4 regions of the Kribbella voronezhensis genome follow, and region 3 is predicted to be linked to each of the others. Evidence: predicted binding sites of a transcription regulator. Region 3 holds the regulator's gene; each other region holds the start of a gene.
What was found. The regulator HrcA, encoded in region 3, represses chaperone genes, less so after heat shock. The targets are predictions, from matches to a motif close to TTGGCACTCGNNNNNNNCGAGTGCCAA.
Positions count from the first base shown of each region.

Region 1: the regulator HrcA is predicted to act here: its motif matches at 1,746-1,772, upstream of groES (co-chaperone GroES).
Region 2: the regulator HrcA is predicted to act here: its motif matches at 2,071-2,097, upstream of EV138_RS38625 (FmdB family zinc ribbon protein).
Region 4: the regulator HrcA is predicted to act here: its motif matches at 1,340-1,366, upstream of groL (chaperonin GroEL).

Region 1 covers NZ_SOCE01000001.1:4,817,801-4,821,007, forward strand. Annotated here, with positions in the region: gene EV138_RS22590 (class I SAM-dependent methyltransferase) at 1-982, opposite strand, end outside; gene EV138_RS22595 (peptidoglycan-binding domain-containing protein) at 1,005-1,607, opposite strand; gene groES (co-chaperone GroES) at 1,910-2,206, shown strand; gene groL (chaperonin GroEL) at 2,328-3,207, shown strand, end outside.
Region 2 covers NZ_SOCE01000001.1:5,144,396-5,147,602, reverse strand. Annotated here, with positions in the region: gene EV138_RS24050 (glycosyltransferase family protein) at 1-1,919, opposite strand, end outside; gene EV138_RS38625 (FmdB family zinc ribbon protein) at 2,117-2,494, shown strand; gene EV138_RS24040 (CpaB family protein) at 2,560-3,195, shown strand.
Region 3 covers NZ_SOCE01000001.1:1,125,489-1,128,695, forward strand. Annotated here, with positions in the region: gene dnaJ (molecular chaperone DnaJ) at 1-993, opposite strand, end outside; gene hrcA (heat-inducible transcriptional repressor HrcA) at 1,031-2,050, opposite strand; gene EV138_RS04935 (Gfo/Idh/MocA family protein) at 2,114-3,207, opposite strand, start outside; gene EV138_RS04940 (ThuA domain-containing protein) at 3,202-3,207, opposite strand, start outside.
Region 4 covers NZ_SOCE01000001.1:4,875,277-4,878,483, forward strand. Annotated here, with positions in the region: gene EV138_RS22805 (M48 family metalloprotease) at 1-20, opposite strand, end outside; gene EV138_RS22810 (PspC domain-containing protein) at 293-616, opposite strand; gene EV138_RS22815 (GNAT family N-acetyltransferase) at 739-1,302, opposite strand; gene groL (chaperonin GroEL) at 1,547-3,172, shown strand.

The sequences.
Region 1 (3,207 bases), 3.7 Mb from region 3:
CCCGCAGCGCTTTCTCGCGGTACGGCAACTCCTCGATCACCTCATAAACAGAGGCCAGCGGTGTCGCCACCAAGGCGTCCGCAGTGACATAGGCGATCCGTAGATCCAACAGCCATCCGCCGACCGCTTCTGCGACAGCGGTGACCAGCCCAGCGCGAACGACCGCGCCGTCCGGCTCGTAGATGTACCGCCCGACCGGACCCTCGACAGCCTCAGGCGCAGCCGCCACAGTCGCTCCGCCCGGCAGCAACGTCGCGCGCCGCGCAGTACCGCCGTAGAGCTTCCCCGACCACAGCGCGGCCTCCTTGACCTCACCTGCGTCGCTCACCCATTCCGCTTCGACCCCTGCCGGTACTGCGTCGTGCGGAATCCCCGGCGCCACCTTCACGCACGCAGTCCGCTCCAGGAGCTCGCTGATGAAGGACCACGGCGGCGAGTACGCGTTGTGGTCGAACACCCTCCTCCCATCAGCCCGCCGCGCCGGATCAGCAAAGACCACCTCGTACTGCGTGACGTCCTGCGCCTCCGCGTCTCCCACGACGACCTCACCAGCCAGCCCGAGTGCGGCAAGGTTCGCCCGGGCTGCGGCAGCGGTCTCCGGGTCGCGTTCGACGCCAGTGACCCGCAGTCCCGCTCTGGCTGCGCTGATCAGGTCACCACCGATCCCGCAGCCCAGGTCGACGACGGATGCGCCTGGCAGTGTCGCAGCGATCCGTGCAGCGCGGTGAGTCCCGACGGTGGAGCGCGTGGCCTGCTCCAACCCGTCCGGGGTGAAGTACATCCGCGCGGCGTCCTCCGCCCCGAACTTGGCGACGGCCCGATGACGTAGTGACGCCTGCGTGACCGCGGCGGTCACCACAGCAGCGTCGTACCGGCGTCTGAGTTGCTCGACGAGCTTCAGTTCACCGCCTGGCGCGTACGCCGAGCAGGCCTCGGCCAGCACTGTGCTGCCGATTGGGTCGAGCAACAGAGTGAGCGTCACTCGCCCAAGTCTGCCTGGGTGGTCACAGCGGGCTGTAGCAACCCGTGCTCCACTGACTGGTGGAGTTCTTGAACAGGCGCCAGTTCATGGCTGACCGGGTCTTCGGGCCGTAGATGCCGTCCGCGGTGAGCTTGTGCTTGCTCTGCACCGCCTTCACTGCGGCACGTGTCTTGCTGCCGTACATTCCGTCGACTGCCAGGTGACTGCCGTAGCAGTAGTTGAGGTTGCGTTGCAGGGTGCGGATCGCGAGGTCGGGGTCGCCGGACCTGGAAGAGCCGCGGTGCGGGCTGTCGCCGTACATGAGGTTGCAATTCGTACTGCCGCTCGCCGACACCGACGGCGCCGGCACACCCCACCCATTGCTGGCAGGGGCCAGCCGAGCCGACTGACACTGCCCCATTGCGGCCGCTGCCAGGGTCTCTGCCTGCTTGTCGGTCTTCGCTGCTGACTGAGGTGCCTGTACTACGGGCGCCGCGGCCGGCCCGGCGCTGCCTGTCTCGGAGGAGTGCTTGCCAGCGGCGGCCAATCCGGCCACTGCGACCGGGCTGATCACGAGCACGGCGATCACCGCCAAGGCCTTCGGGGGAAGCTTGCGGAGCGAGAGATTGCGCAGTGAGAGTGCCATCGTGCTCTCCTGGTTCGATCCTGGCGGGAACCCCTTCAGATACGACGGTCCCACGTTCGCGGGCCGTCGCCCAGTGCTCGGTCGCGGAAAGTACAGAAGCGGTGACGAGCGGTACGAGCGTTCGCCGGAGGCGAGATTCTGGCACTCGAGTTGACCGAGTGCTAATCGCGGCCTAGATTCGGTGTTGGCACTCTCCACTCGAGGGTGCCAGCGGCCCGGCCTCTGATCCCCGCGACGGCAGAGGCGGACGGCCGCCTGCAGCACCCCGAAAACACGAGAAACTCGACCGTGGAGGTCAGCAAGTGTCGGTCACGATCAAGCCGCTCGAGGACCGTATCCTCGTAGCGCCGCTCGAAGCCGAGCAGACCACGAAGTCCGGCCTGGTGATCCCGGACACCGCCAAGGAGAAGCCGCAGGAGGGCGAGGTCATCGCGACCGGCCCCGGCCGCATCGACGACAACGGCAACCGCGTCCCGCTGGACGTCAATGTCGGTGACAAGGTCATCTACTCCAAGTACGGCGGCACCGAGGTCAAGTACGACGGCCAGGACTACCTGATCCTGGGCGCCCGCGACATCCTCGCCATCGTCAGCAAGTGACGATCGCTCGCAGCAGCTGACTGACACCGCTCCGGTGCCCGGAACACCGGCGCCGGGGCGGAGTCGGTTCTGCCCGCGGGCACCATGATCGCCAGTAACCCAGAGAGGGACAGAGTTTTCCATGCCGAAGATCCTCGAGTTCGACGAGAACGCGCGGCGCGCCCTTGAGCGCGGCGTCGACAAGCTCGCGAACACGGTGAAGGTGACGCTGGGGCCCAAGGGCCGCTACGTCGTGCTGGACAAGAAGTGGGGCGCCCCGACCATCACCAACGACGGTGTCACCGTCGCCCGTGAGGTCGAGCTGGACGACCCGTTCGAGAACCTTGGCGCGCAGCTCGCCAAGGAGGTTGCCACCAAGACCAACGACATCGCCGGCGACGGAACCACCACCGCGACGGTGCTGGCCCAGGCGCTGGTGCACGAGGGCCTGCGCGCCGTCGCCGCCGGGGTCAACCCGATGGGTCTGAAGAAGGGCATCGAGGCGGCCGTCGAGGCCGTGTCGGCGAAGCTGATCGAGACCGCGCGCCCGGTCGACGACAAGGGCGACATGGCCCACGTCGCCACCATCTCCGCGCGGGACGCCGAGATCGGCCAGCTGATCGCGGAAGCCTTCGACAAGGTCGGCAAGGACGGCGTCATCACCGTCGAGGAGTCGAACACCTTCGGTACCGAGCTGGACTTCACCGAGGGCATGCAGTTCGACAAGGGCTTCATCTCGCCGTACTTCATCACCGACGCCGAGGCCGGCGAAGCGGTGCTGGACGACCCGTACATCCTGATCCACCAGGGCAAGATCTCCGCTGTCGCGGACCTGCTGCCGCTGCTGGAGAAGGTCGTGCAGTCGGGCAAGACGCTGCTGATCATCGCCGAGGACGTCGAGGGCGAAGCCCTGTCGACCCTGGTGGTCAACAAGATCCGCGGCAACTTCACCTCCGTCGCCGTCAAGGCGCCGGGCTTCGGCGACCGCCGCAAGGCGATGCTCGAGGACCTGGCCGCGCTGA
Region 2 (3,207 bases), 4.0 Mb from region 3:
CAGCGCCTCGGGTCGTACGCGGGCATGCAGTGTGAGTTGGTGACGAGCCTGTCGTTGACGCTCGAGTGGTCCCGGATGTAGCGCGCTGCCTCGGCGCCGCCGTCCGGGATCTGGCGTCTCGGGTGACGGCAGTCTGGTCTCTCCGGACCGGACACGCAGACCTTCTCGCCGACTGTGGTGATCACCGTCTCAGGCAGAGCGATGCCGACCACGCCGAAGACCACGAGTACGCCGAGGCCGAGCGCCAGGGGTCGGACCTTCCAGTGGCCGGGGGTCTTGGTCAGCAGGAGCGTCACGATCGCCGCTACCAGCAGCGCTGTCAGCCACGGAGCGATGACCTGCAGGCTGACCAGTGCGACGCCCTGGCGCTTGAGAGGTCGGTCCGGAGTCGCCGCGCCGAGGATCTTGGCCAGTACCGCGCCGACTGCGAGGGCTGCCGCCATGCGTGGGAGGGCGACGCGGAAGCGCACGCTGTCGAGCAGCTGGGTCAGACCCCAAGCCGAGCCGGCTATGGCGATGGGGAACGCTGCGCGGACGAAGTACAGCTGGCTGAAGCCTGGGTGATGGAGGAGAGCACCGGCAGCCACACCGGCGATGAGGAAGCCGAGTAAGAAGACAGCGGTCGGGTCCTTCCACCTGCCCTTCTGCAGGAAGGCGACCATGCCGACGCCGCCGATCGCCCAGGAGACCAGGAGCGTTAGGCCCGTAGTACCGAGGACCGCTACTTCTGCCGCATGGTTGCCGTAGTGGTTGCCGAAGCCGACCTTGGGGGCGAGCGCTCGGAAGCTTTGTCCTGGGCCGAGGGCGACGCCGGACGAGCCTGCGCTGAACAGGACGACCTGGGCCACGCCTAGCGCGAGCACGGCTACTGCAGCGAGGCCCAGGTGAGCGCGGTCGAGTCTGCGAGTCGTTGCGAGTTGCACTGCGATGACCAGCGCGATGGCTGCGACCAGCATTGGCACGAACGACGCTTTGGCGCCTGCGAGCGCAGCGATTCCTACTGCCAGCAGCAGCCAGTTGCCGGGTCGCCTGTCTTCACGGAGGAGGCAGACGATCAGCCAGACGACTGGGATGGCCAATACGACCGCGAAGGCGTGCGTGAGGCTGTACATGAGGACGGCAGTGGAGTACGGCGCTTGGCTGATCAACTCTCGCCCGTCCCAGCCGTACACGTCGAAGCTGGTGACGGTTAGCAGGAGCCACGCAGCGAGCGGGCCTGCCCAGGACCGCTTGGCCAGCTTCGTGGCCAGCGCTGCGACCGACAGGATCGGCAGCAGGGCGCAGAGAGTCGGGAAGAGTCGGCGGAGCAATACGTCCAGCTCTATGCCGGTCTGCCAGGTGGTGGCGGCCACCTCGGCATGCATGAACCAGTGGTAGTTCAGTGGCTGACCGATGACGTACGGGATCTGGCCGGGTAGATGGTTCTTCAGCTCGCCGGCCAGCGCCAACTGGTACGGCATGTCGCTGTACTGGAACGCGGCGTCGGGAAAGGCGATCGGCTCGATGGCGAGTCCGTTGCGGGTGATCACCCAGAGCCCTACCACTGCCGCGGCCGCTACAGACCACGCCCACCAGGCCGGCATCGGAGCGCGTCGGGTGCGCCAGTTGGTTCGTAGTACGGGCACTGTCAGGAAGGCGTCCAAGGTGGCGGCTGGGACGACGAGAGGCAGGAGCGGTACGCCCAGGGCTCGGCCAGGGATGTAGGTGAGGATCGAGAGAGCCAGGCCGAGGCCCGTGCCGAAGGCGAAGTCGGCGGCGAACCCGTCGCCGTTGCCGCGTAGCCAGCGCCAGAGGAGGACTCCTGGCATCACGATGCTCAGGCCCAGGTAGAGCGAGAACAGGCCGATCGTGTCCCATCGCGTACCGTAGGCGGCCAGGAGCAGGCAGCCAGTCGCCCAGATGAGCAGGCCTGGCGTCACTCTCAGTAACGGTTTCAGGCTGTCCCGCCCCAGTGATCCCACGCTGGGGAGACGTAACCGACCGGTGCGGAGGTTGCCAGGCCGGCGAAACTGGTCCAGACCGGCGGACTGACGGGCAGGAGTTGGAATACTTCGGGCCCGTGCCGCATTATTAGCAGTCGAGTAGTAGGAGTGCTAGCGGCCTGAAGGGAACCAACGTGCCGACGTACCAGTACCAGTGCACCGAGTGTGGCAACTCGCTCGAGGTCCGGCAGAGCTTCACGGACGATGCGCTGACCGTCTGCCCGAACTGCGAGGGCACCCTGCGCAAGGTCTTCAATGCGGTCGGCGTGGTCTTCAAGGGCTCCGGCTTCTACCGGAACGACAGCCGTTCGAGCGGCACCAGCACCGTGCCGGCCAAGAGCGAGTCCAGCTCTTCGTCTTCGACGTCCTCGTCCGACTCCGGGTCTTCCTCGTCCAACGGCTCGTCTTCCAATGGGTCGTCTTCGAACGGGTCGTCTTCGGGTTCGTCGTCCTCGTCCAGCTCCTCGGGCGGATCGTCGGCGGGCAGCGCCAGCAAGACCAGCGCGGCCTGACCAGCTCTGAGGGCCCTGTGGACAACGGGGCCTGACCTGCCGGAGAAACTCGTACTTTCTCTGGCATGAACCGATCGAACTCCTTTCTTCGCGACCTCCGCAAAGCCGTCCGCTGGCATCGCCGGCTGCTCGCCGGGGTGTCCGCGGCGGCAGCCGTCTACTTCGCCCTGGCCGCCGTGTCGCCCGAGCCGCCGCCGACCATCGCTGTGCTCGCCGCCGCGCGCGACCTCCCCGGCGGAGCCGTGCCTTCGACCAGCGACCTGCGCACCCTGCACCTACCTCCCGCAGCCGCGCCCACCGGCGTACTACGGCCTGGCGCCGACTTCGCCAAACGGGTGCTGGCCGGCCCGGTCCGCGCCGGCGAACCGTTGACGGACGCCCGCTTCTTGTCGCCCAACGCACTCGGCCCAGGCTTGGTTGCGTACCCACTTCGCTTGGACGACGCCGACATCGCCGCCCTGCTCCGCGTCGGCGACCGGATCGACGTCTACGGCGCGACCAGCACCGGCACGGCCTTGGCGACCCTCCTCGCCGACGCCGCTCGCGTGATCGCCCTTCCGAACCCGCGCGCCTCCCCCAGCGGCAGTCCTGGCGCGCTGATAGTCGTCGCCACCTCCGCCGAGACGGCGGCCCACCTGGCCCAGGCCGGCACCAACTCCCGCCTCACAGTTGCCCTCACGGCATCGCCAGCGACCTCCTGACTGTCGATCACT
Region 3 (3,207 bases):
GATCACCTGGACGATCAGGTCACCACGACCTGCGTGCCGCAGCCGGGGAACACCGCGCGCGGTCAGCGTCATCGCCGTACCGGACTGCGTACCGGGGCGGATCTCCAGCGGGGTCGTCTCGCCTTCCAGCGTCGGCAGGTCGATCGTCGTACCGAGTGCGGCCGCCGTCATCGGCAGGGTGACCGTGCAGTGCAGGTCGTCGCCGTTGCGGCTGAAGATCTCGTGCTGCTCGACCTCGATCTCGACGTACAGGTCGCCGGCCGGGCCGCCGCCGGGGCCGACCTCGCCCTGGCCGGACAGCTGCACCCTGGTCCCGCTGTCGACGCCACCGGGGATCTTGACCGTGACCGTCCGCCGGGAGCGCACCCGGCCGTCGCCGGAGCACTCGATGCACGGGTTCGGGATGGTGGTGCCGAAGCCGCGGCAGTTCGGGCACGGCCGCATCGTCCGGACCTCGCCGAGGAACGAGCGCTGGGTGTGCGTCACCTCGCCGCGGCCGTGGCAGATCTCACAGGTGACCGGCTCGGAACCGGCCGCGGCGCCGGAACCCGAACAGGTCGGGCAGACCACGGCGGTGTCGACCTTGAGCTCGCGGGTGGTCCCGAAGGCCGCCTCGGCGAGATCGATCCGCAGCGGGATGAGGGCGTCCTGGCCGCGCCTGGTGCGCGGCCGCGGGCCACGGGTGGCGCCACCGGTCTGGCCGAAGAACGCGTCCATGATGTCGGTGAAGGTGAAGGCCTGGCCGAAACCGGCACCGCCGGCCCCGCCCGGTCCGCTCGCGAAGGGGTCACCGCCGAGGTCGTGCACCTGCTTCTTCTGCGGGTCGCTCAGGACCTGGAACGCGCGGCCGATCTCCTGGAACTTGTGGTGCGCGTCCTCGGAGTCGTTGACGTCCGGGTGGTACTGCCGGGCCAGCTTGCGGTAGGCCTTCTTGATCTCGTCCGGTGAGGCGTCTCGGCTGACGCCCAGGACGGCGTAGTAATCGGTGCTCATACTCCAGACCAACGGTAGGTGGTGGTTCGGGATTCAGTCATGAGTCGGCCAGGATCTGGCTGACGTAGCGCGCGACGGCGCGGACGGCGCCCATCGTGCTCGGGTAGTCCATGTGGGTCGGTCCAACGATGCCGAGCGTGGCCAGCGCCTCCGACTTGGAGCCGTAGCCGGTCGCCACGACCGACGTGGTCGCGAGCCCCTCGTACGGGTTCTCGTGGCCGATCCGGACCGTCAGGGTCTGCGGGTTGGTCGCCTCGCCGAGCAGCTTGAGCAGGATCACGTGCTCCTCGAGCGCCTCCAGCACCGGTTTCACGTTGCGCTCGAAGTCGTCGCCGTACCGCGTCAGGTTGGCCGCGCCGCCGACCGCGATCCGCTGCTCGCCCTCGACCGTGAAGGTCTCCAGCAGGCTGGTCACGATGGCGGTCACCAACGGCCGGTCGGCCGGTGCGAAGGTCTCGGTCACGCTCTCCAGCGAGGTCGCCGCGTCGGCCAGCCGCTGGCCGGTCAGCGCCGAGTTCAGCCGGGACCGCAGGTCCACGATCAGTTGCTCGTCGACGTCGTCCGGCGCCTCGACGATCCGCTGCTCGACCCGGCCCGTGCTGGTGATCAGCACGAGCAGCAGCCGTCGCGGCGTCATCGTGACGACCTCGATGTGGCGCACGCTGGACCGGCTGAGCGTCGGGTACTGCACGATCGCGACCTGGCGGGTGATCTGGGCGAGCAGGCGCACCGTACGGCGTACGACGTCGTCCAGGTCGACCGCGCCGACCAGGAAGGACGAGATCGCCCTCTTCTCGGCCGGCGACAGGGCCTTCACCGTGCTCAGCTTGTCCACGAACAACCGGTAGCCGGCGTCGGTCGGGATCCGGCCCGCGCTGGTGTGCGGCTGGGTGATGTACCCCTCCTCCTCCAGCGCGGCCATGTCGTTGCGGACCGTCGCCGGGGAGACGCCGAGGTTGTGCCGGTCGACCAGCGTCTTCGAGCCGACCGGCTCATGAGTCGCCACGTAGTCCTCGACGATGGCCCGGAGCACGTCCAGTTTGCGTTCGTCCAGCACGCACACCACCCTCTCTGGCTTGGCACTCCCAAGTTTCGAGTGCCAGTCTACGTGGGTGCCGTCCTAGCTGCTCTCTGGCGACGCTCCCAACGGTACGGCGGCCGGCCGCTCGACCGTGCTGGCCACATCCACCGGCTGGTCCTGGTCCGCCGCCTCGAGCAGTGACTCGAGCACGTCGAGCACGTGGTAGGCCAGCGTGCCGTTGGCCCGGTGCGGCTCGCCTGTCCGGATAGCGCGCGCCATGTCGGCCAGGCCGACGCCGCGTCCTGTCCCGGCGTACCCACCAGCTACGGGGACCTCGGTCCAGTCCCGCACGGACGCGGTGGCGATCTCGACCTTGCCGTCGAAGTTGTTCGGGTCCGGCACGGACAGGCTGCCCTCTGTGCCGTACACCTCGATCCGCGGGAGCCGCGCGGCCCACACGTCGAAGCTCATCAGCACAGTGGTGAGCGCACCGGACTCGTGCTCCAGTACGCCGGTCACGTGGGTCGGTACGTCGACAGAGAACGTCTGGCCTGCGCGGGGACCCGTGTGGACCTTGCGCTCGGCCTGTGAGCGCCCGGCTCGCCCGGTGACCCGTCGTACGGGACCGAGCAGAGTGACGAGGCTCGTGATGTAGTACGGACCCATGTCGAGCAGCGGACCGCCACCGGGCTGGTAGTAGAACTCCGGTGCCGGGTGCCACAGCTCGTGCCCAGGCGTGACGAAGTACGCCGAGGCAGCGGTCGGTACGCCGATGTCGCCGCGATCCAGGACCGCTCGGGCGGTCTGGGTGCCGGTACCGAGCACGGTGTCGGGCGCGCAGCCGATGCGCAGCTTGTTGGCGGCCGCGAGCTTCAGCAGCGGCTCGGCCTCGGCCCGGTCGACCGCGAGCGGCTTCTCGCCGTACGTGTGCTTCCCGGCCTGCAGCGCGGCCTGGTGAACCGCTGCGTGGGCCGCCGGGATGGTCAGGTTGAGAACGATGTCGACGGCCGGATCGGCCATCAAGTCGTCGGATGACATCGCGCGGATGCCCGGGTTCTGGTCGGCGATCGCCTGGGCGCGGGACAGGTCGAGGTCCGCGACGGCCACCACCTCGACACCGGGCAGCCTGGCCAGGTGGTCGAGGTAGGTGCCGCTGATGACACCGGTCCCGACGATGCCGACGCCGGTCACTT
Region 4 (3,207 bases), 3.7 Mb from region 3:
ACCCCGGCATCTGTCTGCACCGGGGAAGTGTGGCAGTAGTTCTGTACTGCGGCAGCACGGTGGCGGGCCGTCGGGGCCTACCGAGGGGACCGTCACCGTGCTGCCAGGGTGCCCGCTTCTGGTTGTGTGGCTGCGGGCCGGCCGACCTGGCGCGGCTGGGCGGGGTGCCCGGCTGGTGCACCCGGTCGACCAGGCTGGTTGTGCAGTGCGGCTAGCTGTTGCCGGCGCAGCTTGAGCAAGCGTGCGCGGTACTGGCGCCGGCGCCGGGCCAGGTCGGCCCGGACGGCCGGGCTCACGCGGCCGGCGGCTTGTCGTCGTAGATGCGGGCGGCGATGTCGGCTTCCTGGGTCGGCTGCTGCTGGAAGTTCTGCTGAACGTCCTGCCAGACCGCCTTGCCGTCGGCCTCCGGGATCACGATCCAGGCGATCACGTAGCCGAGCAGCGCGGTGCCGCCGGTGATCAGGGTGAGGCCGACGATGCCCAGCCGGACCAGCGTCGCGTCGATGTTGAGGTACTCCGCGATGCCGCCGGAGACACCGGACAGCATCCGCTGGTTGCGGGAGCGGCGAAGGACCTTGCCGGACAGATTCGAGAACGGTGCAGTGGAGTTCGTCATGTCACCAACTGTGCCGCCGCGGACCCCCTCGCCACATCAGGATCCGACCCGACCCACCCCTGACCCGACCCCTGCCCACACCTTCACCCCGCCCCTGACGACTTTCGTCACCTACAGCTGCTTCAGAGGTCGCGGCTGACCAGGACCCAGGAGGGGGAGGTGCGGCTGACTTCCTCGAAGCCGGCGGCCAGGTAGATGGAGAGCGGGCCGCGATAGAGGCCGGCGGAGGAGGTCTTGCCTGTCCGGGCGACGTCCACGGCGCAGGCCTGGAGGGTGGTGGCGCCGTGGGTGCGGGCGAGGTCGATCGCGCCGGTCAGCAGTTCGCCGGTGACTCCCTGGCGGCGGTGAGCTACCGGTACTACGAAGCAGGTGACCACCCAGGCCTCGGGGTCGGCGCCTCGCCAGTTGGGTGACGCGATCACACGTGGGTAGGCCGCACGGGGCCCGACGGCGCACCAGCCGACCGGCGTACCGGACTCGTCGCTGGCCAGTACGCCGGGAGGCCGGTCCGAGTGGAGCTGAGCGCGCAGGGCGTCGCGGTGAGTCGCGGGAGCGGCGTCGGACCACAGCTTGCCGCGAAGCCGGAAGTACTGACAGAAACAGCGCGACGGGTCGCCGCGCTCGCCCATCACCTGGACCAGATCGTCCCAGCGATCGGCCGTCGCCGGGCGCACCTCGAGACTCATCCAGCCACCGTAGCGCGGGCCGGAGCGAGGGGGCTGGCTTGCACTCGGTTGGGGCGAGTGCTAATACTTGGTTAGCACTCGCTGGGTGAGAGTGATAACTCTCGTGCCCAGCAGGTGTGACCATAGACGGCCTCGATGAGGTATCGGAGACGTGGCGGGACGTGACCGCCACGACGACGGTGCCGTCCGTCGCGGGCATCCGGCCGGCTGAACAAAAAACTCGACGCGGGAGGACTCGCGGAGAATGCCCAAGCTGATTTCTTTCAATGAAGAGGCGCGCCGCGGCCTCGAGCGGGGTATGAACACCCTCGCCGACGCCGTCAAGGTGACGCTTGGCCCCAAGGGCCGCAACGTCGTCCTGGAGAAGAAGTGGGGCGCCCCCACGATCACCAACGACGGTGTCTCCATCGCCAAGGAGATCGAGCTCGAGGACCCGTACGAGAAGATCGGGGCCGAGCTCGTCAAGGAAGTTGCCAAGAAGACCGACGACGTCGCTGGTGACGGCACCACCACCGCGACCGTGCTGGCCCAGGCGCTCGTGCGCGAGGGTCTGCGCAACGTCGCCGCCGGCGCCAACCCGATGGGCCTGAAGAAGGGCATCGAGAAGGCTGTCGAGGCCGTCAGCGAGCAGCTGCTCGCCCTGGCGAAGCCGGTCGAGACGCGGGAGCAGATCGCGGCCACCGCCTCGATCTCCGCCGCGGACACCCAGGTCGGCCAGATCATCGCCGAGGCGATGGACAAGGTCGGCAAGGAAGGTGTCATCACCGTCGAGGAGAGCAACACCTTCGGTCTGGAGCTCGAGCTCACCGAGGGCATGCGCTTCGACAAGGGTTACATCTCGCCGTACTTCGTGACGGACACCGAGCGGATGGAAGCGGTCCTCGACGACCCGTACATCCTGATCGTGAACAGCAAGATCTCCAGCATCAAGGACCTGGTCCCGGTGCTGGAGAAGGTGATGCAGACCGGCAAGCCGCTGGCCATCATCGCCGAGGACATCGAGGGCGAGGCCCTGGCGACCCTGGTCGTGAACAAGATCAAGGGCACCTTCAAGACCGTCGCCGTCAAGGCGCCGGGCTTCGGTGACCGCCGCAAGGCCATGCTCGTCGACATCGCCGTCCTGACCGGCGGCGAGGTGATCTCCGAGGAGGTCGGCCTCAAGCTCGACTCCGTCGACCTGGAGCTGCTCGGCCAGGCCCGCAAGATCGTCGTCACCAAGGACGAGACGACCATCGTCGAGGGCACCGGCGACGCCGACCAGATCTCCGGCCGGGTCAACCAGATCCGCGCCGAGATCGAGAAGTCGGACTCCGACTACGACCGCGAGAAGCTGCAGGAGCGGCTGGCCAAGCTGGCCGGTGGCGTTGCGGTGATCAAGGTCGGCGCGGCCACCGAGGTCGAGCTGAAGGAGCGCAAGCACCGCATCGAGGACGCCGTTCGCAACGCGAAGGCGGCCGTCGAGGAGGGCATCGTCGCGGGTGGTGGCGTCGCGCTGCTGCAGGCGTCGGTGATCGCGTTCGAGAAGCTGGAGCTCGAGGGTGACGAGGCCACCGGTGCCGCCATCGTGCGGTCCGCGGTCGAGGCGCCGTTGAAGCAGATCGCCGTGAACGCCGGCCTCGAGGGTGGCGTCGTGGTGGAGAAGGTTCGCAACCTCGAGCCGGGTCACGGTCTGAACGCCGCGACCGGTGAGTACGTGGACCTGATCAAGACCGGCATCATCGACCCGGCGAAGGTCACCCGCTCGGCGCTGCAGAACGCAGCCTCGATCGCGGCGCTGTTCCTCACCACCGAGGCCGTCATCGCCGACAAGCCGGAGAAGGCCTCGGCCGCTCCGGGTGGCGCGCCCGACATGGGCGGCATGGACTTCTGATCTCCTGAAGTCCCGCAGGACAGCAACACAAAGCA